DNA from 3 places in the Shewanella sp. 4t3-1-2LB genome. Region 1 is predicted to be linked to each of the others. Evidence: predicted binding sites of a transcription regulator. Region 1 holds the regulator's gene; each other region holds the start of a gene.
The links. Region 1 encodes sigma-54, which starts transcription at its own class of promoters, with help from an activator protein. Its sites were predicted from a motif close to GTTGGCACGNNNNTNGNNT; they were not measured.
Positions count from the first base shown of each region.

Region 2: a site for sigma-54 is predicted at 6,913-6,931, ahead of J3L11_RS12490 (superinfection exclusion B family protein). Genes of this name have one in related genera too.
Region 3: a site for sigma-54 is predicted at 6,841-6,859, ahead of flgF (flagellar basal-body rod protein FlgF). Genes of this name have one in related genera too.

Region 1 is NZ_JAFNJD010000056.1:9,356-17,630, reverse strand. Features, by position in the region: gene mnmD (tRNA (5-methylaminomethyl-2-thiouridine)(34)-methyltransferase MnmD) at 1-650, shown strand, start outside; gene J3L11_RS17080 (transposase) at 1,226-1,435, opposite strand; gene J3L11_RS17075 (OmpA family protein) at 1,894-2,562, shown strand; gene J3L11_RS17070 (HPr family phosphocarrier protein) at 2,747-3,022, opposite strand; gene rapZ (RNase adapter RapZ) at 3,009-3,863, opposite strand; gene ptsN (PTS IIA-like nitrogen regulatory protein PtsN) at 3,860-4,303, opposite strand; gene hpf (ribosome hibernation promoting factor) at 4,303-4,593, opposite strand; gene J3L11_RS17050 (RNA polymerase factor sigma-54) at 4,624-6,090, opposite strand; gene lptB (LPS export ABC transporter ATP-binding protein) at 6,181-6,909, opposite strand; gene lptA (lipopolysaccharide transport periplasmic protein LptA) at 6,906-7,439, opposite strand; gene lptC (LPS export ABC transporter periplasmic protein LptC) at 7,426-7,986, opposite strand; gene kdsC (3-deoxy-manno-octulosonate-8-phosphatase KdsC) at 7,983-8,275, opposite strand, start outside.
Region 2 is NZ_JAFNJD010000032.1:16,934-25,208, reverse strand. Features, by position in the region: gene J3L11_RS12510 (glycosyltransferase family 39 protein) at 263-1,879, shown strand; gene J3L11_RS12505 (FAD-dependent oxidoreductase) at 1,926-3,635, opposite strand; gene J3L11_RS12500 (alpha/beta hydrolase) at 3,916-4,890, opposite strand; tRNA gene J3L11_RS12495 (tRNA-Leu) at 5,605-5,691, opposite strand; gene J3L11_RS12490 (superinfection exclusion B family protein) at 6,261-6,872, opposite strand; gene pepT (peptidase T) at 7,005-8,231, opposite strand.
Region 3 is NZ_JAFNJD010000030.1:29,472-37,746, forward strand. Features, by position in the region: gene J3L11_RS12055 (flagellar protein FlgN) at 16-447, opposite strand; gene flgM (flagellar biosynthesis anti-sigma factor FlgM) at 447-761, opposite strand; gene flgA (flagellar basal body P-ring formation chaperone FlgA) at 839-1,546, opposite strand; gene J3L11_RS12070 (chemotaxis protein CheV) at 1,733-2,656, shown strand; gene J3L11_RS12075 (protein-glutamate O-methyltransferase CheR) at 2,793-3,626, shown strand; gene flgB (flagellar basal body rod protein FlgB) at 3,798-4,196, shown strand; gene flgC (flagellar basal body rod protein FlgC) at 4,199-4,624, shown strand; gene flgD (flagellar hook assembly protein FlgD) at 4,646-5,308, shown strand; gene flgE (flagellar hook protein FlgE) at 5,359-6,720, shown strand; gene flgF (flagellar basal-body rod protein FlgF) at 6,896-7,639, shown strand; gene flgG (flagellar basal-body rod protein FlgG) at 7,651-8,275, shown strand, end outside.

The DNA.
Region 1 (8,275 bases):
ATGCCGAGTTGAATGAGACTTACCACTCACACAAAGGTGCTATTGCCGAGTCTCGCTATGTTTATATAGCAGCAGGGTTTGATGCTGTCATTGAGACATTTACCGAATTGTCTATTTTTGAAGTGGGCTTTGGCACCGGGTTAAACGCATTGTTGACGTTGGGACATTTTCAAGAAATTAATCAACAGCGTCAGTCTGATAATAAACCGCCATTAACTGTGCGTTATGTCAGTATTGAACCCTATCCGTTGGCGCCGGACTTGATTCATCGCCTCAACTATCAGCAATTGCTTGCGCCATCTTACGCACCGTTGTTTGACATGCTGCATTCCACGCCTTGGGAACAAGCCTGTGAGTTGTTGCCCGGGTTCTGGTTGACAAAATGTCACATGCGGTTGGAGCATGTCGTGTTATCTCCGCAACAATTCAATCTGATCTACTTTGATGCCTTTGCACCGAATAAACAGCCCGATGTTTGGTGTCAGGACAATCTGGCCAAATGCTATCAGCTGTTACAAGCTCAAGGAATGCTGGTGTCATATTGTGCCAGTGGTCAGTTTAAGCGTGACCTAAAAGCGGTTGGGTTTACGGTAAAAGCATATCCTGGCGCTTTGGGCAAACGCGAGATGACCCGGGCATGGCGTGAGTAACTTTGATGAGGCGACAGGAGCGAACCTTCAGAATGTGGTTGCATATTTTATTGTTTTTGGTGCGGTATATACGGATAAACTTCCGATCCGCTCCTGTCATGTTGGTTACCACAATCTCGTCGTAGAGTTGGGTTGAATAAAAACGGCAGAGATAATAGGTAAAATCTATAATTTTATTTTTATTAATGAGTTAGTTATCGTTGGGGGCGATACTTTCACTCTCACCTATTAACTCTGCCCAAACTTTCTTATCGCGGCTAAAACTAGCCCAGATAAGCTACACAGGTTGAGCCTGCGTGAATAAAAACGACGTGAGTGAACCTAGAATTCGCGCGTTATTTTTATTATTTGCACATTTCTATCGTTGGGGGCGATAACAAATATTTTTGTTCAGCCCACTCAGGTCGAAACCTTGGCAGACCGCTTCCTTGCGTTGCCACCAGTTAGCTCCTGCAACTGGTATCGAATAAAAATGACAAGAATGAACCTAGAAAAGCGCAAAATTTGGGGAGCACACTTTTTCTATCGTTGGGGGCGATAACTGTTATTAGTTCAGTTCAAACTTGTCGAAACCGTTAGTTAAAATACCTAGCTTTCAGCTGTGACATCACATTGGATACATAGAGCCATGGCGTTGATGTATCGGTTGCTTGCTGACTCTGGCGTACCCACATATATAAAGTTTTGGTCGGGAGTCCATATTGACGGGCCACATCAAACAGCAACCGCCCATTATGGGTGACTTCGATGACTGCCTGATGCCGAAGGGTATCTGTCATTTCCATCTTCACCTCCTGAATTACCTCGTTATACTGCTGAATTTGTTACTCAATATCCCACTGGCTAATGCCAAGGTGTTTATAGCTTTGCCAGTGTTGCCGCCAGCTGTGGAAAAACTGATAAATGATTTTCATCGTTACCTCCTGCTGTGTCGGAATACTACTTTCTATGTATGTAAGAACTGTGCCAATTTTTTTAAATATTTTTTATTATTTAAAATCATATAGATACGGATTTTCTGCGAAAATGCGAAAATTTTAGGTCGTACCATGAATGTGCGTGATGCACTTATTTGGTGCGTAACCTTTGCCAAAAAGGCAGAAATATAGGTGATGAGGAACTGAATCGAGCCTGAATAAGCTGCAAATTATACAGATCAGCATTCGCTACGCCGTTGTCTTGCCGGTGGATGGTTATATACTGATGCCATAATTATTCACGGCGAGACTAAGGAGAACCCACCATGAACAAGGTTATGATGCCGTTGACTTCTGCTGCATTGATAATGTTTTTCGCCGCCGGTTGTACAACCGTTAACCCTTATACCAATGAACAACAGACCTCTAAAGCAACGAGTGGGGCACTGATTGGTGCTGCTGCTGGTGCCCTTGTTGGTGTTGCGACTTCCAGTAAACATGATCGAGGTAAAGGTGCATTGATTGGCGCTGCTTCTGGTGCCGCAGTCGGTGGCGGCGTTGGTTACTATATGGATGTGCAGGAAGCTAAGCTGCGTCAGCAGTTATCCGCCTCAGGTGTTAGTGTAACCCGCTCCGGTGATAACATTATTTTGAATATGCCAAATGAGATTACCTTCCAAGTGGACAAAACAGATCTGAGCGGCGGAGCCATGCAGGTGCTGGACAGTGTAGCGTTGGTGGCTAAAGAATACCCCAAAACTCAACTGAATATTATTGGTTATACCGATAGCACGGGTTCTGAATCTTATAATTTGCGCCTGTCGCAGGTGCGCGCTTCTTCTGTAGGTAACTATCTAATCCAGAAAGGCGTTGCAGGTCAGCGTGTGGTGACGCGGGGGGCAGGAGAAAGCAATCCGATTGCCAGTAACAGCAATGCTGCTGGCAGAGCCCAGAATCGTCGAGTGGAAATTGTGTTAAGTCCACTAGCACAGTAATATCGATATCCTGCCAAGGCCGCATTATGCGGCCTTTTTTCCAATATCACAGTGCCGTTTGCTAGTTAGATTTGCTCGATACTCAGGTCATCACTATGGCTGAGTGTCATGCACCTTCTTAGCCTTTGTTGAATGATGGAATCACGTTTATTTTGACGTAGAGATTTGGCGGGGCGAAAAACGGTTAACTGGCTTCATCGAAGCGGGCATTGATCAGATTGCAGATGGCTTCCATTGCTGGTTCTGCATCAGGACCATCCGCAATTAGTCGGATTTTTTTACCCATGCCGGTTTCCAGCATCAGCAACCCGAGCACGCTTGCAGCAGAAGCTTTTTTTTCACCTTGGATCAGAAAGATATTAGCGTCAAACTCATTGGCGAGTATGGCCAGTTTTGTCGCCGCTCTGGCATGTAATCCCAGCTTATTGAGAATGGTGATTTCTCGCTCAATTCTTGCCATGTTCGAGTTCCCGGTGGCGTGCCTGAACTTTATGCTTACTGTTGCTGAAACGCTTTGCAAGTTGCTCTGCTACATAAACGGAGCGGTGTTGTCCGCCGGTGCAACCAATGGCTACGGTAAGGTAACTGCGGTTATTGCGTTCCAGATGGGGTAACCATGTATCGAGCAAGTTTTCTATTTGCCAGATAAACTTATTTACTAGCGGTTGGCGGTTGAGAAACTCACGTACCGGTTCATCCAACCCAGTCAGTGGTCTGAGCTGAGGCTCCCAGTGGGGATTAGGTAAAAAACGTGCATCAAACACGAAATCGGCTTCTGCGGGCAACCCATGCTTAAATCCAAAGGATTCGAAGTTGATCACCAGTTCTTTGGTGGCACTTCCCAGTAAAATCTCCCGTACTGTGTCACTTAGTTCATAGATATTCAGCGTGGAGGTATCTATGTAATGATCCATCAGTTGTGACAGCGGGGCGAGTAGTTTACCTTCCTGCTCGATAGCATCTTTTAGCGAAATTTTACTTTTAGATAATGGATGCAGGCGCCGGGTTTCGCTATAGCGTTTTAACAGCACTTTATCAGATGCATTCAGGAAAAAGCTGATGACCTCAGTGCCTTGGGGCAGTTTTCCTAGCTGGCCCTCGAGCACTTTATCCTGGTTAGGCATATTCCGCACATCGACACTAATCGCCACCAACTCATTACTGCCACGAAGATTATCCAGCAAACTGCCAATCATGGGTAAAGGCAAATTGTCGACGCAGTAGTAGCCCATGTCTTCCAGTACTCGCAATGCTACAGATTTTCCTGAGCCGGAGCGGCCGGAGACGATGGCCAGTTTCATCCGGTGATCACCTGATACAATTCTTCTTTGGTGGTCGCCTTGCGCAACTGCTTAAGTATCTGCTTGTCACTGAGTTTTTCAGCCATTGCCGATAAGGTGCTCAGGTGCTGCTGGCATTGATCTGCGGGCACCACTAGGGCAAACAGGATATCGACCGGTTGGTTGTCAATGGCATCGAAAGCAATCGGCTCGTTACATTTCACCAGCACTGCAATCGGGGTAGTTATGTCCGGCATACGACCATGAGGAATGGCTATGCCATTGCCTATGCCCGTGCTTCCCATTTTTTCTCTGGCCAACAGGCTTTCAAAAATGGCTTGGGACGACAGATTGGGATACTGGGCCGCGGCGAGTTCGCTGATGAGCTCCAATACCTTTTTCTTGCTGCCGGGTGTGGCGCAGGTGGTACACTCCGGCCGCAGGACGGTACTAAGTTCCATCATGAGTATTTTGTCAGCTTTTCTTTGTATTTAATGATCTGACGATCCAATTTATCAATCAGAGCGTCAATGGCTGCGTACATGTCGGTGTGCTCTGCGGTGCCGTGCACTTCGCCACCGTTCAGATGTAGCTTGGCTTCGACTCTTTGTATAGCTTTTTCTACATTGAGTACGACATGCACATTATTGATCTGTTCGAAATGACGTTCAAGTTTTGCAAATTTACTCTCCACGTAGCTACGCAACGAGTCGGTGATCTCAATATGATGGCCTGCCAGGTTGATTTGCATAGGGGTGTCCTCCATAGGGGTACTGTGGAATTACAAACTCTTACGCTGATTTGAGGGCGGGATCAGCATGGCTTCACGATACTTTGCAATGGTCCGTCTTGCCACGTTAATTCCCTGTTCCGCCAGCAACTGTGCCATTTTGCTGTCACTGAGCGGCTTTTTCTGATTCTCTGCTGCGACCAGTTTCTTGATAAAGGCTCGTATGGCGGTTGACGAACACTCGCCGCCATCATCGGTGCCAACATGGCTGGAAAAGAAATATTTCAGTTCAAAAATACCGCGAGGAGTATGCATGTATTTTTGCGTCGTCACTCGTGAAATCGTCGATTCATGCATATCGACCGCTTCGGCGATATCGTTGAGTACCATTGGTTTCATGGCTTCTTCACCATATTCAAAGAAGCCTTGTTGAAACTGGACGATACAATTAGCAACTTTCAGCAAGGTTTCATTGCGGCTTTCCAAACTCTTGATAAACCATTTGGCTTCCTGCAAATGTCCGCGGATAAACTGGCTGTCTGACTGGCTGCGAACACTGCGCGCCATGGCGGCATATTGCTGATTAATACTCAGTTTGGGCATACAATCTGGGTTGAGTTCGACAATCCAGCGGCCATTCTTTTTCCAGACGCTGACATCCGGGATCACATATTCCTCGTCCTGTGGCTGTACCAACAGGCCGGGCCGAGGGTTGAGTGTCTGGATCAACACGATGGCATCTCGTAGATCTTCTTCTCTGAGGCGTGTTTTACGCATCAAGGTGCGATAATCTTTCGCGGCGATCAGATCGAGGTGTTGCTCCAGCAACATGATGGCATTTTCTAAATGCGGTGTGTCTTCACTGAACTGTGACAGCTGGATCAGCAAACATTCCCGTAAATCTCGAGCAGCAACCCCCACAGGGTCAAAGTGCTGAATGCGTTTCAGTACGGCTTCTACTTCGTCCAATTCAATCTCAGGATTGCCCATGGCTTCCAGAATTTCTTCTGTGCTTTGAGTCAGATAACCCTGATCATCAATGGCCTCAATAATGGCGGTGGCAATGGCTGAGTCGGTTTCGGAAAACGGTGTCAGGTTTTTCTGCCATTCCAAATGTTCACGTAATCCTTCGGAGGTTTCTCCCTGAAATGGCGTGTCATCATCGCGGATAGGACCCGCAGGGGCAGCAGGTGCTGCGGTAAAGACTTCATCCCAAGTGGTGTCCATTGGCAGTTCTTCTGGCAGGGATTGGCTGGTTAACGCATCGGAAGTCTCAATAGTTGAACTGTCTTCCGTTTGAACGTCGATGGTTGGCGTGTCGAGATCATTATCCACATCATTGTCGTCATCGGCTAATTGACTATCTTCATTGACTTCCAATAGTGGATTGGCTTCCAGCGCCTGCTGAATTTCCTGTTGTAACTCCAGCGACGACAACTGCAGCAAACGGATTGCCTGCTGCAGTTGTGGTGTCATAGTCAGCTGTTGACCCAGCTTTAACTGGAGTGACGTTTTCATGTTACCGCTTACTCCTACATCCTATCGTGTAATAAAAAATCCAGTAATTACAGTCTTTAACAATTAGAATTGCCTACCCAAAGGTGGTTACTATAGCTTGAATTGCTCTCCTAAGTACACTGCACGTACTTGTTGATTATCGAGGATTTCAGCAGGGGAGCCTTCTGCGATCAACTGACCGTGACTAACGATGTAGGCGCGCTCACACACATCAAGTGTTTCACGCACATTATGGTCGGTAATCAGCACTCCCAGTCCGCGGGAACGCAGCTGTTCAATAATTTTTTTGATATCGATGACCGATATGGGATCCACGCCCGCAAAGGGTTCGTCCAGCAAAATAAATTTTGGATCCGCCGCGAGGGCTCTGGCTATTTCAACTCGGCGTCTTTCACCGCCCGATAGTGACATCCCAAAACTGTCGCGAATATGAGTGATATGGAACTCTTCGAGCAACTGTTCCAACTGCTCTTCACGGCCATCACGATCCAGACCCTTGCGGATCTGTAGTACTGCCATGATGTTATCTCGCACCGTGAGTTTACGGAAAATACTGGCTTCTTGCGGCAAATAACCGATGCCTTTGCGGGCACGCAGATGCATGGGATCCATGGTCAGCTCATCATCGTCGATGAAGATCCGCCCTTTATCGCTCTGAATGAGTCCTACGACCATATAGAACGTAGTGGTCTTGCCTGCGCCGTTGGGACCGAGTAATCCGACAATCTGCCCAGTTTTCACCGACAGACTGACGTCCTTCACGACCATTCTTTTTTTATAGCTTTTTGCGAGATTCTGGGCGGTCAGGGTAGTGCTCATTGCTGCTCCTGCTTGGGTTCCTTTTTGATATCTTGCTGGTAATTTTCCGGCTGAATTACCGTGGTAACCCGATCTTCACCTTGACCACTACTGGTAGCTTGCAGTTGCTGGTTTTCTAGGTCATAAACGATTTTTTCTGCAGTAGACAGACTGCCGTCCTGTTCCACCCTCGCTTTTCCAATGAGTGTCAGAATACGTTTGTTGATGTTGTAGTGGATCTCGTTGGCGCTGGCGTTCGCAATGCGGCCATCTTCCAGTTTCTGACGAAAAGTCGCTGGAGATCCTTTGGCAACCAACACCCGCTCGCCGTCTTTATCGGTACTGGAAGCGTTAAGTTCCTGGGCGGTAAGCTTCATCGAACCCTGCGTGACGATCACATGTCCGCTATAAACGACCTGCTTGTTTTTGATGTCGGCATCCTGCGAATCTGCAGAAATCTTCACCTGCTGCAACAGATCTTTATCTACGGCGGATGCTGCCAGACTGGTGAGGCACAGGAGTGCACCGAAAAAAAGCTTATTTGGTTTCATAGGTTCCTTTTACTTGACTAAGCAGTTTCACTTGCTGAGCGTTGAGGTCGGCGTACAGCCCCTGACCTGTAATATCAAAATCCTGTCCCTTGACCAGTATATTTTTATCTGAGGTCATAATCATATTACTAAGATTTAATTCCAGATAACTGGTGCTGATAGACTGTATGGGCTCTGTGGGACTAATGGCATCAATAATAACATTATTTTCCAGAACCACTTTGTTGCTGCGTTTGTCCAGTAGTCCCTGTTCTGCGGTCATGCGCCATTCAGCCTGACCTTTATCGGGAAAGATCCAGTACACTGGGCTGCTAAAAACGGTGCGATCGTCCTGTTCGTAGTGTTCCATGTGTTTGGCTGACACCCGACTAGAGATCATGCCGTTTTCATCATAACTGACACTGTGTAAATCATCGGCAACGTAATCAGGACGTACCACATCAGAGTTCTGCAGACTCGCGTCGGTATTACGCTTATTCTGAACTTGCCAGTACAAGATCAGGGCAGCGGTAAAAAAAGCAATAATTGCCAATGTGACTCTGTTCATATACTCATGCCGTGTGCCGAATCAATTTTATCTTGGCTCAATAGTAGTAAATCAGCTAGTTCCCGCAGAGCACCATGACCACCATTAAGAGACGTTACCAGATGTGCCAGTTGTCTGACTCTGGGGTGACCATCCGCGACGCAGACACTGAGTCCTACGCGCTGCATCACGGGTAAGTCAACCATATCATCTCCAATGTAGGCCACCTGCTGTGGTTGCAGTTGATAGTGTTGTAATAGCCACTCAAAAGGTTCCAGCTTATTATCAATACCCTGAAATATATGAGGTA
Region 2 (8,275 bases), on a different contig from region 1:
GCTTTTTTATATTTACCGCCAACAATTGCAGCTCGGCAAAATGTTCAGCAATACTGGTCAACCTATACATTTAGCCTAGCAACAATGCCTCATGATGCCAGCGACTATTGGTTAGAGGCCCAGATCTAAATGTGGTGATTCGCCGCCAGTGTCATCTTATGGTGCAGGAAACTGTTCCCGACTATCTGAAACTGTTAATAATTCATTAATACTTTTCCGTCACCATAGCCGTATTCAAAAGTAGTCGGAACTCCTAACCTTGATGAGTAACCGCCTAATTGACCAAACGTACCTAACGCCACGGATATTTCTCGGTGTAACTTATCTGGCGGCATTACTTCTGGTTTCGTTGCACTTGTGGCTGCGACCACTCATGCCAGTGGATGAAACCCGCTATGTCTCGGTTGCCTGGGAAATGTGGCGCGATCATAACTGGCTAGTACCACATCAGAATGGTGAAACTTATGCCCATAAGCCGCCATTACTGTTTTGGTTAATTAACCTGTTTTGGACGGTTTTCGGTGTAAGTGAATGGTCCGCGCGTCTTTCTGTGCCGCTGTTTTCCTGCCTCAATTTCGGCTTGGTCTATATGTTAGCTAAGAAGTACTTCCCTCAGTCTGATGCTGCGGCTAGGTACGCGCCTGTATTGCTATTAGCATTAGCGGGTTGGAATTTTTATCTGCCGACAGTCATGTTTGACTTGGTGCTGAGCGTCTTTGTGTTGCTGTGGCTACTGAGCTGTTTGGGTTTCAGTGACACAGGTAACCGACGCTTTATTGCCCTTGGTGCGCTGGCTGTCGGTCTGGGATTGCTGACTAAAGGGCCTGTTATGCTGCTTTACGCGATCCCGTTTATGCTGTTGCGTCCTTGGTGGCAACATAACAACAGCATCAGTAACGGCAGGTTTTTCCGTGGTAGCTCTATCGCCATATGCATGGGACTGTTGCTTCTGGCGTGCTGGCTATTACCGGCGGTAATAGCTGGCGGCGGAGCTTACGAAAAGGAGCTCATTTGGAAGCAAACTGCTGGACGCTTAGTTGCCGCATTTGCTCACGCTCGGCCTTTTTACTGGTATGTATATCTTTTACCTGCGTTGTTACTACCACTACCGCTACTCAGTGGCATCTGGCGCAGTCAAATATGCCGTTTTCAGAATAACCGTGATAAAGCCTTAGTACTTTACGTCACTATCATTCTGCTGAGTTTCAGTCTGATCAGCGGTAAACAGCTCCACTATCTATGCCCGCTGATGCCGGTAATTGCGTTGTATGTTGCCGCTGGCGTCAAGCCAGAAAATTTCGGACGCAGCTATGTGCTGACCGCGCTCTGCATGGTTGTCGTATTGTTAATCGGCTCGTTGCCATTGTGGGCTGACAAGGTGTTCAAAAACCTGCACGACCCCAAAATTGCCTTGTGGGCGATATTATTGCCCATAGTGCTGCTAGCACTGTCGCGGTGGCGATTCAAACAAGTCAGTTTGAATCCGTTGGTACAATTTCTGATATTTCCGCTGTTAATGACCAGCGTGCTTTTGGCCGTGAAACAGCCGTTACATGAGGCATACGATGTGACCGATGCGGCACGGCAAGTACGGCTATTACAACAGAAAGGAAACACGCTGGCATTCTGGGACAAATACGACAACCAGTTCCAGTTTGCCGGTCGATTACAGCAACCGATTGTGGAACTGCAGGATACCGACATAAATCAGCGCGTTGACTGGCTCAAGCAGCATCCGCAGGCAATAGTGATCTACCCGGTCAAGCGACCTGCCGAGGTTATGCGCAAGCAGGCGCTTTTTAGCCAACCGTATCGTGGACGGGTATTGTTGCTGATTAAGGCTACAGATTTTATCGCTTTAATGCCTACCGCCCACTAGCTTACACAGGATGAAAAAGCGGCATTGGTGAATGCCGCTTTTGTCACTAGAATTTAGCCATTGTCATCTGGAAAGTCTTAAATCCACCAGTAAGATTGCGAACCTTAAAGCCATGCTGGCGCAACAGGCGATAAGCCACGTGTCCGCGCAACCCTACCTGACAAGCGACTAGGATTTCCTTGTCCTTAGGCAATTCGCCTAACCGTTGACGCAGTTGATCAACGGGGATATTCAGCGCTTGCGGAAACGCGCCAACGTTCGTCAGCTCTGGAGGATTACGGACATCTAACACAACTTGTTCGGCAGAAGGGCTAGCCACTTCATCAACGTGGCATATCTGCTCGTCACCATCCAACACGTTTGTTGCTACCATGCCGGCCTGATTCACGACATCACGGGCAGAACCAAAAGGAGGGGCATAAGACAGTTCCAGATCCTGTAGATCTCGCACAGTCATGCCAGCACGCTGTGCGACTGCCAACACATCAATACGCTTGTCGATGCCATCCATCCCGACCGCTTGTGCCCCGAGGATTTTGCCATTGTTGGGATCAAATAACAGTTTCAGTGTCACCGGATGAGCACCTGGATAGTAACCCGCATGACTCGCGGTATGCACATAGACTTTTTCATAGGGTAATTGCAGCCGCTGTAGAGATTTCTCATTGAGGCCAGTACTGGCAATCGCCAAATCAAATAATTTGCAGATGGCCGTTGCTTGAGTGCGCCGATATTGTTTGTCCAGACCCAACATATTATCAGCGGCAATACGTCCCTGCCGGTTTGCTGGCCCGGCTAATGGTACCAAGGCTGCATTGCCAGTGACAAAATCCAGCGTTTCTACGGCATCCCCTACAGCATAAATATCTGGATCCGAAGTGCGCATTCCCGCATCCACTTTAATGCCGCCACGCTCCCCTAAAACCAGACCCGCACTATTGGCCAATGACACTTCTGGTTTAACGCCGATGGCCAGAATCACCATATCGGTTATTAGGGTTTGCCCAGTGGACAGTGTTAATGCCAGAGCAGTGTGATGGTGAGAAGGCTTGTCATAAACATCGGTTGCTTCTGGCTCTGATGGCATATTGTCACGGCTGTTTACTTCAGTAAGTCCGGTATTCAACCGCAGTTCCACACCTTTGTTAACTAATTCGCGATGCAACACATTAGCCATTTCGGGATCCACAGGAGCCATGACCTGTGGCGCTAACTCTAACAGTGAAATGCGGATCCCTCGCTGATGCAAAGCCTCTACCATTTCCAAACCGATAAATCCGCCGCCGACCACGGTCACATGCTGCGGTTTATGTGCGGCCAGTGCCGCAATAATGGCATCCATGTCAGCAATATTACGCAAGGTGAACACGTGGGGGTTGTTGATACCGGGGATCGGCGGTTTTACCGGTGCTGCACCGGGACTGAGCAGCAATTTATCGTAAGTATCTTCATAGCTGTCGCCCGTCAGCAGATTTTTGACTCGTAGTGTTTTATGGATGGCATCAATCGACATCACCTCATTGAACACCCGAACCTCAACATCAAAACGCTTTTTAAAACTTTCAGGCGTTTGCAGTAAAAGCGCTTCTCTGGCAGCGATATCACCACCGATATGATACGGCAGGCCACAATTAGCAAACGAGATAAACTCTCCCCGCTCCAACATAATAATCTGCGCCGATTCCGACATGCGTCTTGCTCGCGCAGCGGCTGAGGCACCACCAGCGACACCACCGACAATCACTATTTTCGTCATATCCACTCCAGATCTTGCGCTACCAAGATTTCCGTATAAACCTTTAACAATATTAAAATCAATGAAATAAGCTCTAGACCCGGTAAGTCACAAGGCGTGGTTAAGTACACTACCGCCTTGCAATCGCTAGCAGCAATCTGTCATTGTTTCCCCAAAAACCATCATCTATAAGAATAAACTTATGGAATGAATGCAACCCTTTTGCACAAAAAACGCGATGGTCAGCGATTTAACCGTCATCACATCAAAGCCCAATTCCAGTGACAAAGGTGCAATTTTGCTACGGTTTACGTGGTTGCAGTCGTTGCGCCCAACGCTCGCTCTGTTGACTTAGAAAGTGCTCAATGTCGGTGGTATAAGGCATGGCCACACCGACATCACGATTGATTTCTTTGTGTGTCATCGCCTCAGGCATTAACGTTGCGGTGCTGCCCAGCGCCTTAGCTTGGGTGACAAATGCCTCAGCTTGCTCACAAGGCTTGTCTGGGCGTTTTGATGAACAAACCGCCAAAAATGGCGCGATTTTGCCTTTCATCTGTAACTTCGGTGAGTTTTGCTGCCAATAGGCCATGTCTTTACCAAAGGCGGCATCATAGAAGCGGTAATGCGAGCGCCCCATAATCTCGACGACATCGTAAGCAGCACTGTCCAAAGCTACCGTCGCTAACCAGGGTTTTACTTGATAGCGTTGTTGCAATGACACATCAGTCGCCAGCAAACTAATTAAATGCGCCCCCGCAGAATGCCCCATCAACACCAGTTGGTGCGGGTCAATCTGAAACTCTGTAGCATGTTGCTGCACATAAGCGACTGCTTTGGCGACATCGGCGGCCTGCACTGCCGGTGCGGCATCGGGTAACATACGGTAATTGACCGAGATAAAGACGATCCCTTGTGGCACCCAGCGTTTCACTTTGTTCACCACCACATTGCTACTTGCCTTGTCGCCAATGCGCCACGCGCCGCCATGCACCACTACCACAACGGGAGCAGGTTGCTGAAGTTGACGTGGGGCGTAGCTGTCCAGTTGCTGTAATTTGTCGTCACCGTAGGCAATGTTATGACGGACGGTGATATGGTCATTGGCAAACGCTGCAGCATCACTGCTCTCAGTAAATAGGGCTTCATTGTCTTGATTAAGTCGCTCTGCACGACGCTCTTTGAATCGCTCTAACAATGACCCAGCACTCACAGTTTGCAGAGAGAACAACATTAAACAACCTATGACAGCCATAAGTGCGATGCTGTGTTTCATTTGACGCTCCGATTGTCTAAATGGCAGGCGAAATCAATGTACGAAATTGGCGATAAAACTACCAGATGCACCTGCTGCTCTGGCAAGAAAAACATTATTCACTGTGTTTGACTTTGCTCTAGCAACGCTGAATCAACAGCAGTTGTTTGCCATTAGAGTGGACTAAATATTGGAGCTTTGGGGCACAACCATAAACAATCAGAGATTCAGGCCCGAATTTAAGCATCAAGCACTAAGACCTGTCATTGAATGGGGATATTTAATTAGTGACATCACTGAGAATTTAGGCGAGTTCTAGCACAGCATTTATAGATGAGTAAAACCCTGTGGACGCACAACACCCCAAAGCATCTTATTAGCCATCCTGAGATCTCATGCAAAGTTTGGAGCCGACCAGCACATCGGAAGATGAATGCTGCGTACAGTTGTACCCAAAATATTGGGGCGCAAAGGGAGGATAAGTGCTGGAAACAGATACAAAAAAACCGACTTATCGTCGGTCTGTTATCTCACTAGGAGATGGTACCAGAGGACGGACTCGAACCGTCACGCTTTTAAGGGCGGGGCCGATGTTATTGAAAGCGAATCCCCTGTGCTCGCAGGTTTGCTAGCAACACAGCATTGAAGCTTAAACCCGCCGGTACACCAAATTTCAGACATAAAAAAACCGACTTTCGTCGGTTAGCTCTTTCTAGATGTTCTCTCTAGAAGAGATGGTACCAGAGGACGGACTCGAACCGTCACGCTTTTAAGGGCGGGGGATTTTGAATCCCCTGTGTCTACCGATTTCACCACTCTGGCACTGATTTGATTTTTCACGTTTTTACACGTATCGGTGATAGGTAATCATCGATACGGACGGCATTATACCTGTGCTTCATACAATCGCAAGCCCTTTCAGTGCACTCACTATAAAATGCTGTCTGACTGATTAATTTTACAACGCTAGGCATTTTTATGGTGGCCAGATGACACAAAAACTAACCCCTTCGACGATGGTAAATATCGTCAAAAATTTGATCGGCTTCTGATACTGTCCACACCGCTTCGAGCGAAAACCACATTTCTGGTGGTTTATTGATCGCGATCAGTTTACCCGCATTGCACATTGGCTATTTTTTAACTGACTTTACGATAAGAGGAGTAAGTGAATGACACTATTACTTGATATAGATGTAATGTTCACAACACCTCTGGGGTTACTGTCTACTCTCGTGCTGCTTGGCACTGTTGGACTCCTCAGTTACCTATCTTGGGTACTGATTGTAAAGTCTTCTAAGAGTTAGTTTTCGTATTTTCTTCTGAAGGTGACACTAAGAAGTGATTTGGGCAGCATTGCGCTGCCCTTTTTATTTATCGAAAAATATTAACTAAGCTGCGTGTTTGCGAACTTGCGCTAAGTTATTGATAAACTGCGGCCGAGTTTTAATTAGGTGTTGCATATCTTCTTTGCTTAATTCCCCAGCAGGTAATCTGAGGATCCTGCGGTTGAGATACTTACGGGCTTTCATGGAAATTTTGAAGTCAGCAGTTGGGCCCTGAATCGCGTAGTGGCGTTCATTGCCGATACATTCCAGAATGTGGCTCCGCAGCAAGCTCTGCACGACCAGATCATCTTTAGGCATAGTCAGCACCGAACTGCCTTGCAGAAAGAATTCTCGCAATAATGCCCGTTCAGCAGGATCGAGAAGTTGGACTTTTTCCTCTATCGCGTCATCCACTCGTCGGCCCTGCAGATATTTAATTGCTTCATCTAGCAGAAAATTGACAACCAACGCACCGATATACGCCAATGAACATAAAAGTCCTAGACCAATATAATGACCATTATTGATGGTCCATTCATCCAGACTTACGAGATGTAGTAATGGCGAAGGGACAAACAACAGTAAGGTAGTCAACAACATACCCCACAGTGATAGCCTCAGCAGCAGTCCACGCATACTGATTTTTTTCGGCAATGCCAGTCTGAATCGCTTCATGAAGATACCCGGTGTCAAAAACATAACAGTGACAGCTGACAAGCAAATAAAATGCCACTGTTAAATGTATTATTTAGGGAGAAAGCCGACATGGCATCGGCTTTACGAAGGAGGATTCGGTGGGATTATCGGTTAATCGTATCTTTGTGTAGTAAGTTGAGCGATATTAATGATGACTTCTACCGCCTTTTCCATTGACTCTAAACAGACAAACTCGTGTTTACCATGAAAATTATGTCCACCAGCAAACAAGTTAGGACATGGTAAGCCGCGATAGGACAGTTGGGCACCATCAGTACCGCCCCGAATGGGTTTGATATCGGGCGTAACACCTGCCATTTCCATTGCCCGACAAGCGATATCGGTAATATATGGTGTGGGCATCACGGCTTCTTTCATATTGAAGTAACTGTCTGAGATCGCAATCTCCAGACTGCCACTGGTCAACTCATCGTTGTATTTCTCAACTAGATCCCGCAACCATTGCTTCCGTTGCTCAAACTGCTGCTTGTCGAAATCGCGGATTAGATAAACCAATTTCGCTTGTTCTGTTGTGCCTTCCATCGACACCAGATGGAAAAAGCCCTCGTAGCCAGAGCTGTGCTCGGGGGTATCATTCAACGGCATCCGGGCATGGAACCGACAGGCCATAGTTGTTGCATTCACCATCACCCCAAAAGCACTGCCTGGATGACAAGTGTTACCACGGGCGGTAATGACGGCTGTTGCTGCGTTAAAATTCTCAAACTGTAATTCCCCTGCGGCACCACCATCTACTGTGTAAGCCCACTGTGCCGCAAAGTGCTCTACATCAAAGCCCTGTATGCCGCGACCAATTTCCTCATCTGGGGTAAAGCACAAGGCGATTTCACCATGAGGAATTTCAGGGTGCAGTAGCAGATAATGCAGCGCCGTGATAATTTCCGCGATACCTGCTTTGTCATCAGCGCCAAGCAACGTCGAGCCGTCGGCGGTGATTAGCGTCTTACCAATATAATGCAGGAGATCGGGGAATTGCTCCGGTGAAAGCTGTTCTATTGTCCCTAACGGTATGATCTGTCCCTGATAATCACTGATGATCTGCGGCTTAACGTTAGCGCCACTATAGTCTGGAGATGTATCTAGGTGTGCCAGAAATCCTATCACAGGAGTATCAGCCACAGTCGCAGGAACGCGAGCATAAAGACAGCAGGTATCGCTAAGAAAAACGTCACTAAAACCAAGTTCAGTCAATTCCTGCTTGAGCGCAACGGCAAATTTATGCTGACCAACTGAGCTGGGAATCGCAGAATTGTTAGGATCGGATTGCGTATCCGATTGCACATAACGCAAAAACCGAGAGAGCAGAGCTTCTTGCATAGTTTTGTAACCCTAGTGCAATAAAGTGGCTGCATTCTAGCACA
Region 3 (8,275 bases), on a different contig from region 1:
AAAAGGGGCTGCCAGTCAGGCTTCTAGATCATTTCCCAGCGTTGCGATGGTTGATGTCTTGCCCTTGCCGTCATAAGTCAGACTGTTGACATTACGGCTCGTTTGCAACGCCTGAGCCAGTCGATTCACACTGGCAGCACATAGCTCAATCAACTTGCCGTTAGCCTGATTTTTTTGTTGGCATTCCGCCAGCAGACTTTTGGCTTTATCTACCTGTGTTGCTAGCGGTTCTTGGGTGAGTTGCATTTTTTGCGGGTGCTCAGCCAGAGATTTATCAACCTTGGCGACTAGTTCCAGTACTCGTTGTTTTTCTGTGGCGAGCTGTAGCAGGGTATCGGCATCGCGTTCAACCAAGGCTTTGGTTTCTGCGTCAATTAACGACAACAGACGACCAAGGGTGGCCGTCTGTTGTTTTAACATACTTTCCAAGTCTTGCGCTTGCGGCATCAGGACTCCTGATCGAGATCTACCATATCACTTTCAAATTGAGCGATATTGTTTGCTAGTTTTTCTGGATCCACTTTATAGCGACCTTCGGAAATTGCCAGCTTAATCTCGGCAATTTTTTGCATATCCATATCGGGCATAGATGCAATCTTGTTCTGCATTCCTTGCAATTGCTGGGCCTGAGCTGAAACAACAACGGAATCGTCATTGTTGGCAACAGTGGTTGTATCGGTTTTCTCAGCCGCTTTGCTGTTGCTTGGGGTAACCGTTGTTGAGTTTACCCGAGGCTGATTTTGCAGTTGTTTAATGTCCATAGCCTTGTGGCTCCAACACTCTTGTATAAAGGTCTAACTCTATTATCGGCAATGCGTCTTAAGGCTTGAGCACTTTTTTACATTTTTACCTGGACTTCGCCCACATGGGTGACAATCGCATCTACCGTTTTGTTTGAACGGGTGTTTTTTACCCGAATTTGTTCTCCAAGGTTACCATCTTCTACAGCTTCGCCAACAGTTTTTATCTGAAATTGTTCAGTTCTGGCGATAATTGAAACTGTATCACCTTTACAGACAACACAGATATTGCTGCCAAAAATGGGATAATCCTTCGATACTCGCCGCTTCAGGCGGGTTCCGATTAATTGTTGCATATCGCTAAATTGCTCACCGTTGACACTGTACTGATCTACATAACGGATCTCCATTTGCGCTGCAGATAGCACATCTCCTGGTGCTAGCGTCTCTTTGGCCACCACAACTGGGTAGCTAATATCGACCCGAACTGACAGATAAATCTGCCACGGATAACTCAAATCTGGGCTGTCACAGCTGATCCGCACCGTATTGTTACGGCCGATGTCTCGATCTGATGCCAACACTGCTGTTATTGGTGAACTGCAGCGCGGGATCGCTACCCGGCTGTCGAGTGGTTGTGGTGTGATATTGACCCTCGCAGATGCTGGCGCATTGACCTTTTTAGCCACCACATCTTTAGCTAATGCTTCTATGGCCGATACAGCTGGAACCGATGGTTGCTCGGCCAATGCTACGGTTGTCCACAAGAGTGTGCTGATAAAAATGGATGTCAATTTTAATTTCATCATTTCAAGCTGGTTTGATTTGCCAATTTACACTTATACTTCAACAGTTCTTGTAACTTTTCATGAGTAAAGGATCCTCATGCGTCAGAACTTTGACTGAAAAGCTGCATGGAGCTAGCACAGCAAATTACGTGCCTTTCCGAAAACGGAAGGGATTTTGTACTCGCAGATACACAAGGCAGGCTTATGTCAGGCATTCTTGAATCCGTCAACAAAAGAACCCAACTTGTAGGGCAGAACCGTCTTGAATTGCTGTTATTCAAACTAAATGGCCGTCAACGCTTCGGTATTAACGTCTTTAAGGTAAAAGAAGTATTACAGTGTCCGCCATTAACGTTACTGCCGAAACTGAATCCTTATGTCAAAGGTGTTGCCCATATTCGTGGCACCACTATTTCTGTGATTGATTTAAGTGCTGCTACTGGTGGTCGGCCTATTGAAGACCTGAAAAACTGTTTTATCATCATCTCCGAATATAATCGCAGTGTGCAGGGCTTTTTGGTGCAGTCGGTTGAACGTATCATCAATATGAACTGGTCAGCCATTATGCCACCGCCACAAGGGGCTGGGCGCTATTCTTACCTGACCGCCGTGACTGAGATTGACGGGGAACTGGTGGAAATTCTCGATGTTGAAAAAATTCTCGATGAGATTTCTCCTGTAAAAACTGAGATCAGTGAAGAAGTTGATAATGCGATTAGTATCGATCGCGAACAGAATTTCCATATTATGGTAGTAGATGATTCTGCTGTGGCGCGTAAACAGATTGTGCGAGCGCTATCTTCCCTGAATTTGCAGATAGAAACCGCCAAAGATGGCCGGGAAGCGCTAGATAGATTGAAGGTGATTGCATCTGAAATGGATAATGTAGCGCGAGAAATTCCCTTGATTATTTCCGATATTGAAATGCCGGAAATGGATGGTTATACCTTGACAGCCGAAATCCGCGATGACCCAAAACTTAAAAATATCAAGGTAGTGTTGCATACATCTCTCAGTGGTGTATTTAACCATGCTATGGTACAGAAAGTTGGGGCCAACGACTTTATTGCCAAATTCAATCCTGATGAATTGGCAGCGGCGGTAGACAAACATCTGACGTTGTCATGATTTACTAACAGGGTGAACAGGATAAAGATTGTTGACGGTGACTTGTGTTGCCTGCAACGCTGCTGTATAAAGCGGCGTTTGCTAGGCTTTAGCCTTTGCTATACGCCAGTATGTTTTATGAATATGGGATACCAAGGTGCCAGATAAATCTCTTGCAGAAACCGAGTACAACCAGTTCCGGCTGTTTTTGGAACAACACAGTGGCATTGTGCTGGGCGAAAATAAGCAGTATCTGGTACGCAGCCGTCTGGCCCCATTGATGGGAAAATATGGGCTGCCCTCCTTGTCTGATGTGGTGAAGCAGTCGATGCGTCCCACTGAGCGACAGTTACGTGCTGAAGTGATTGACGCGATGACAACTAATGAAACCTTGTGGTTTCGTGATCGTTATCCCTTTGAATTATTGTCAAATAATATCTTGCCTCAATTTGCCAAACTGGGGCGGCCACTGAAAATTTGGTCGGCAGCATGTTCGTCAGGGCAAGAACCCTATTCTCTGGCCATGACCATTCTCGAATATCAGCAACGTCGCCTTGGCGGATTACCTGGTGGCGCCTCAATTTTGGCGACAGATCTGTCGCCTTCGATGCTGGATCGTTGCAAGAATGCTGAATATGACAGCCTAGCGTTAGGGCGTGGATTATCTGATGAACGTAAACGTCAGTTTTTTGATACCTTGCCGGGTGGCAACATGCGGGTGAAGGATAATGTCAGACGGTTAGTAAGTTTCCGCGCTCACAATTTGCTTGAGAGTTATAGCTTGCTGGGTAAGTTTGACATTATTTTCTGCCGTAACGTGCTTATCTATTTTGCCCCGGAAGCCAAGCAAAAAATCCTGCGGCAATTTGCTGCCGCTCTTAATCCCAAAGGCATCCTGTTTCTTGGCGCTTCTGAGTCAATTGCAGGGTTGTCTGATGAATTTGATATGATCCGCTGTAACCCCGGAATTTATTATCAGCGAAAAAATTAGAATTAAACAATTGATTATTAACAAAATAAAAATGCCAGCCAATATGCTGGCATTTTTATTGCGTAGATTACCGTCACGGTTTTCCTATCTGCAAAAAGTCCAATCACAGCGTGATATCTTTGGCACATAGTTTGCTTTGTTTTGACAAACTATCCAGTGAGAGGCGGTTTTATGGCGATCAGTTTTGATAAGGCATTGGGCATTCATCAGTACACGCTCGGGATCCGTGCGCAGCGTGCTGAGGTGTTGTCCAGTAACATCGCTAACGCCGATACGCCAAATTACAAGGCTAGAGATGTCGATTTTAATGCAGCTTTGCAAAATGCAGTGGGTAAACAACAGAGCATGCAGATGGCGGCAACGGCGGAAAATCATTTTGATATGAAGTCATTGGTACAGGAAAACGTCAAATTCCGCATCCCTAATCAGCCCGACACCGGTGATGGTAATACGGTTGATATGCAGGAAGAGCAACAGGTATTTATGCAGAATGCGCTGGAGTATCAAATGTCGTTGGGGTTTCTTGACGGCAAGTTTTCCGGCATGAAAAAGGCGATCAGAGGAGACTGATAATGGGCTTGTTCAATATTTTTAATATTGCCGGTTCAGGCATGTCAGCTCAGTCGGTACGGCTGAATACTACCGCAAGTAATATTGCCAATGCTGATTCAGTTTCCAGCAGTGTGGATAAAACCTACAAAGCCAGACATCCGGTATTTGAAGCGGAGTTGGCAAAAGCGACGAACGGTCAGCAGCAACAGCAGGATGCTTATTCAGTGAAAGTGGCTGGTATTGTTGAAAGTGACAAACCGCTGGTGAAGGAATATTCCCCGGACCATCCGCTGGCGGATGCTGATGGTTACATATACAAACCCAATGTCAATGTGGTGGAAGAGATGGCAGATATGATTTCTGCTTCGCGTTCCTACCAGATGAATGTTCAGGTAGCGGATGCTACAAAGTCCATGCTGCAGCAGACGCTGCGGCTAGGCGAATAAAGGAGATAGGCCGTGAGTACTATCAATTCGGTAAACTCTTCAACAACTGATACTAGCACCACTAAAACCTCTAATAATCAGTCGTTGAGTCAGGAAGACTTCTTCGCATTGCTGAGTACCCAGTTGTCGATGCAAGACCCATCTAATCCTGTTGATAATGACCAGATGATTGCACAGATGGCTTCGTTTTCTACTGTAGATGGTATTGGCAAACTAAATGATGAGATCAGTAACCTCAACACTGTCATGACCTCCAGTCAGGCGTTACAGGCCTCTGGTCTGGTTGGCCAGAAAGTGTTGGTGCCATCAGGTACAGCTTATCTGTCGGCTGATGAACCTTCTATCAGAGGTATTATCAGTACTAGCGCTCCAATTAATGCCATTAAGGTGTCTGTACAAGATGCGACAGGACAAGTAGTCCGGACCTTTACTGTTGATGGCAGTGCGGGGGGCAACATAGATGTTGACTGGGATGGTATGGATAACAGCGGTAATGCTGTAGCGGCCGGCCAATATACCATCAAAGCTAACGGGGTCGTTGACGGTAAATCGGAAGATTTATATGTCAGTACCTATGGGCATGTCAGTAGTGTTTCGCTAAATTCCAGCTCCGGGGCCGTACTCAATGTGCGTGGTATCGGCGGGGTGGCGTTGTCGGATGTTCTGGCGGTTTCTGAAGGCTAAGTTTGGCGCCGGGATAAGCCGGACGACAGTAAAAATACAAGAGGTGGATTATGTCTTTTAATATTGCTCTTAGCGGCATCAACGCGGCGCAGAAAGATCTCAACACTACAGCAAACAACATCGCAAACGTAAACACTACAGGGTTTAAAGAGTCGCGTGCCGAGTTTGCAGATGTATACGCTAACTCCATATTCTCCAATAGTAAGACCGCCGTTGGTGGTGGTGTCACCACCACCCAAGTGGCGCAGCAGTTCCATCAGGGCAATCTGCAATCCACCAACAATGCGTTGGATATGGCAATTAGCGGTAATGGCTTTTTTGTCACATCTTCGTCCATAGATACTCAGGATTTCTCTTTTACCCGAGCGGGAGCTTTCAAGCGTGATGAGAAGGGTTTTCTGGTTGACTCCCAAGGCAACTATTTACAGTGTTTCCAGGTAGACTCTGACGGTAACTCCGCTTCAGTCAGTTTAAGTACTACCAAACCAGTACAAATCCCTGATACTGCGGGCAGTCCACAAGCAACCAAAAATGTGGCGATGAGCATGAATCTTAACTCCAATTCTAGTGCTCTGGACCCAGCAGCGTTTGATCCTAACGACTCCAACACCTTTAATAATTCTACTGCAGTGACGGTATATGACTCACTGGGTGAATCTCACACGTTGACGTCTTACTTTGTTAAGCCACAGAACGGTGCCTATACCGGTGAAAGCAACTGGGTCGTTTTCTACGCAGTTGATGGTAAGCAGGTCAATCTTGACGGTGCTGCTGGTACCTACCAGACAGATACTAATGGTGATGGAACCGCCGATAGCACTGGCACTGCGCAAACCACTGGTGGTTGGACTGGCGCGGTACTGACCTTTGACGCTACTGGTGCTTATAAAGGATCAAATCCAGCCGTGATTACTACGCAGCAGTTAGGTGTTTCTGGTGCCAATGTCCTGAGCGCGGCGGCAGAAGGTTCGCAGCAGATCTCTATCGGTTTCAATCAGCCAACACAATATGCAGAGAGTTTCAGCACCACCGAACTGACTCAGGATGGTATTACCGTTGGTAGATTGACCAACGTTGAAGTAGGTTCTGATGGTCTGATTTCTGCCAAATACAGTAATGGCTCAACAGTACCATTGGCGCGGGTAGCATTGGCAAGGTTCTCCAATGAACAAGGGTTGACTCAGGTGGGTAATACCTCCTGGAAAGCCAGTCTGGAATCTGGTGAGGCATTGGCGGGTGAAGCCAACAGTGGTGTGTTTGGTGCAATCAAATCATCATATCTGGAAAGCTCCAACGTGGATCTGACGACGGAACTGGTCGATCTGATTTCTGCACAGCGTAATTTCCAGGCGAACTCCAGAACGCTGGAAGTGAATAACACCCTGCAGCAGACCGTCTTGCAGATCCGCTAATTTCTCTCCGTGGGCGGTAACGGTATTGTCTATAACGGCAATGCCTTGCCGCCTTTCTTTTATTGTTTTTACAACATGTTGTTTTTCTTTATTTTACCTTCCTTATAAACCGTGCAATTCAATGGCATGAAGTTTGCTTAATCCAGAATAAGCTCATTTTTTGACGGGGCAACTGGTGGACAAATTTCTCTACATCGCAATGACTGGCGCTAAACAGAATATGGATGCGCTGGCAGTACGGGCAAATAACCTAGCAAACGCCAATACCGATGGCTTTAAGGCTGATATGGCGCAGGCGAGAGCTATGCAGGCATTTGGCGAAGGCTTGCCTACCAGAGTTTTTTCGATGACTGAATTGCCATCTTCTGATTATAAATCAGGGCCGTTACAAACCACCGGCCGGAACTTGGATATTGCTGTTAAAGATCAAGGGTGGATAGCGGTGCAGGCTGATGATGGCAGTGAGGCATACACCCGTGCTGGGAGTTTGAATATTGACGTTAATGGCATGCTACGCAACAGCAGTGGGCATCTGGTGATGGGGGATAACGGTCCAATCAATATCCCATTACCTATCCAGAAGTTAGAGATCGCCACTGATGGCACGATATCTGTCAGACCCCAGGGGGCAACCCCTGAAGTGATAGAAAATGTGGGTCGCATCAAGTTGGTCAATCCAGGCAATAGCAATCTGATGCGTGGTGAAGATGGTTTATTTCGCACGCTGAATGGCCAACCTGCCGCTGCGGATGCCGCAGTTAATGTGGTCAGTGGCGCAGTTGAGGGCAGTAATGTCAGTCCGGTGGAGGAGATGGTCAATATGATCAGTCTGCAACGCCAGTTCGAGCTGCAGGTAAAAATGATGAAGACGGCAGAAGACAATGATAAGTCAGCTGCGGCCTTAGTACGCATTAGCTAGGAGTAACGATTATGCATCCCGCTTTATGGATCAGTAAGACTGGCCTTGATGCCCAGCAGACCGATATTTCGGTGATTTCCAACAACGTCGCTAATGCTAGCACCGTCGGCTACAAAAAAGGGCGGGCGGTGTTTGAAGATCTGTTGTATCAGACCGTCAACCAGGCTGGTGGTATCAGCGCCGCCAATACCAAACTCCCTAATGGTCTTAATTTAGGGGCGGGTACCAAGGTGGTATCGACCCAGAAGATCTTTTCCCAAGGGAATATGGAAACCACTGACAACTCCATGGATCTGATGATTCAAGGTCCAGGTTTCTTTGAGATCCAGATGCCGGACGGCACTACCGCCTATACCCGAAACGGGCAGTTTACCTTAGATGATACCGGTCAAATGGTAACTTCAGGGGAAGGTTATGTGTTGCAGCCGGGTATCACTATCCCAGATAACGCCACCAGTATCACAGTGTCGGAAGAAGGCGAAGTTTCGGTAAAAATTCCAGGAAATGCTGAAAACCAAGTGGTGGGGCAACTGACCATGTCGGATTTTATTAACCCATCAGGTTTACAACCTATTGGGCAAAACCTGTATTTGGAAACCGGTGCGAGTGGTACTCCGGTGCAGGGGACGCCGTCTC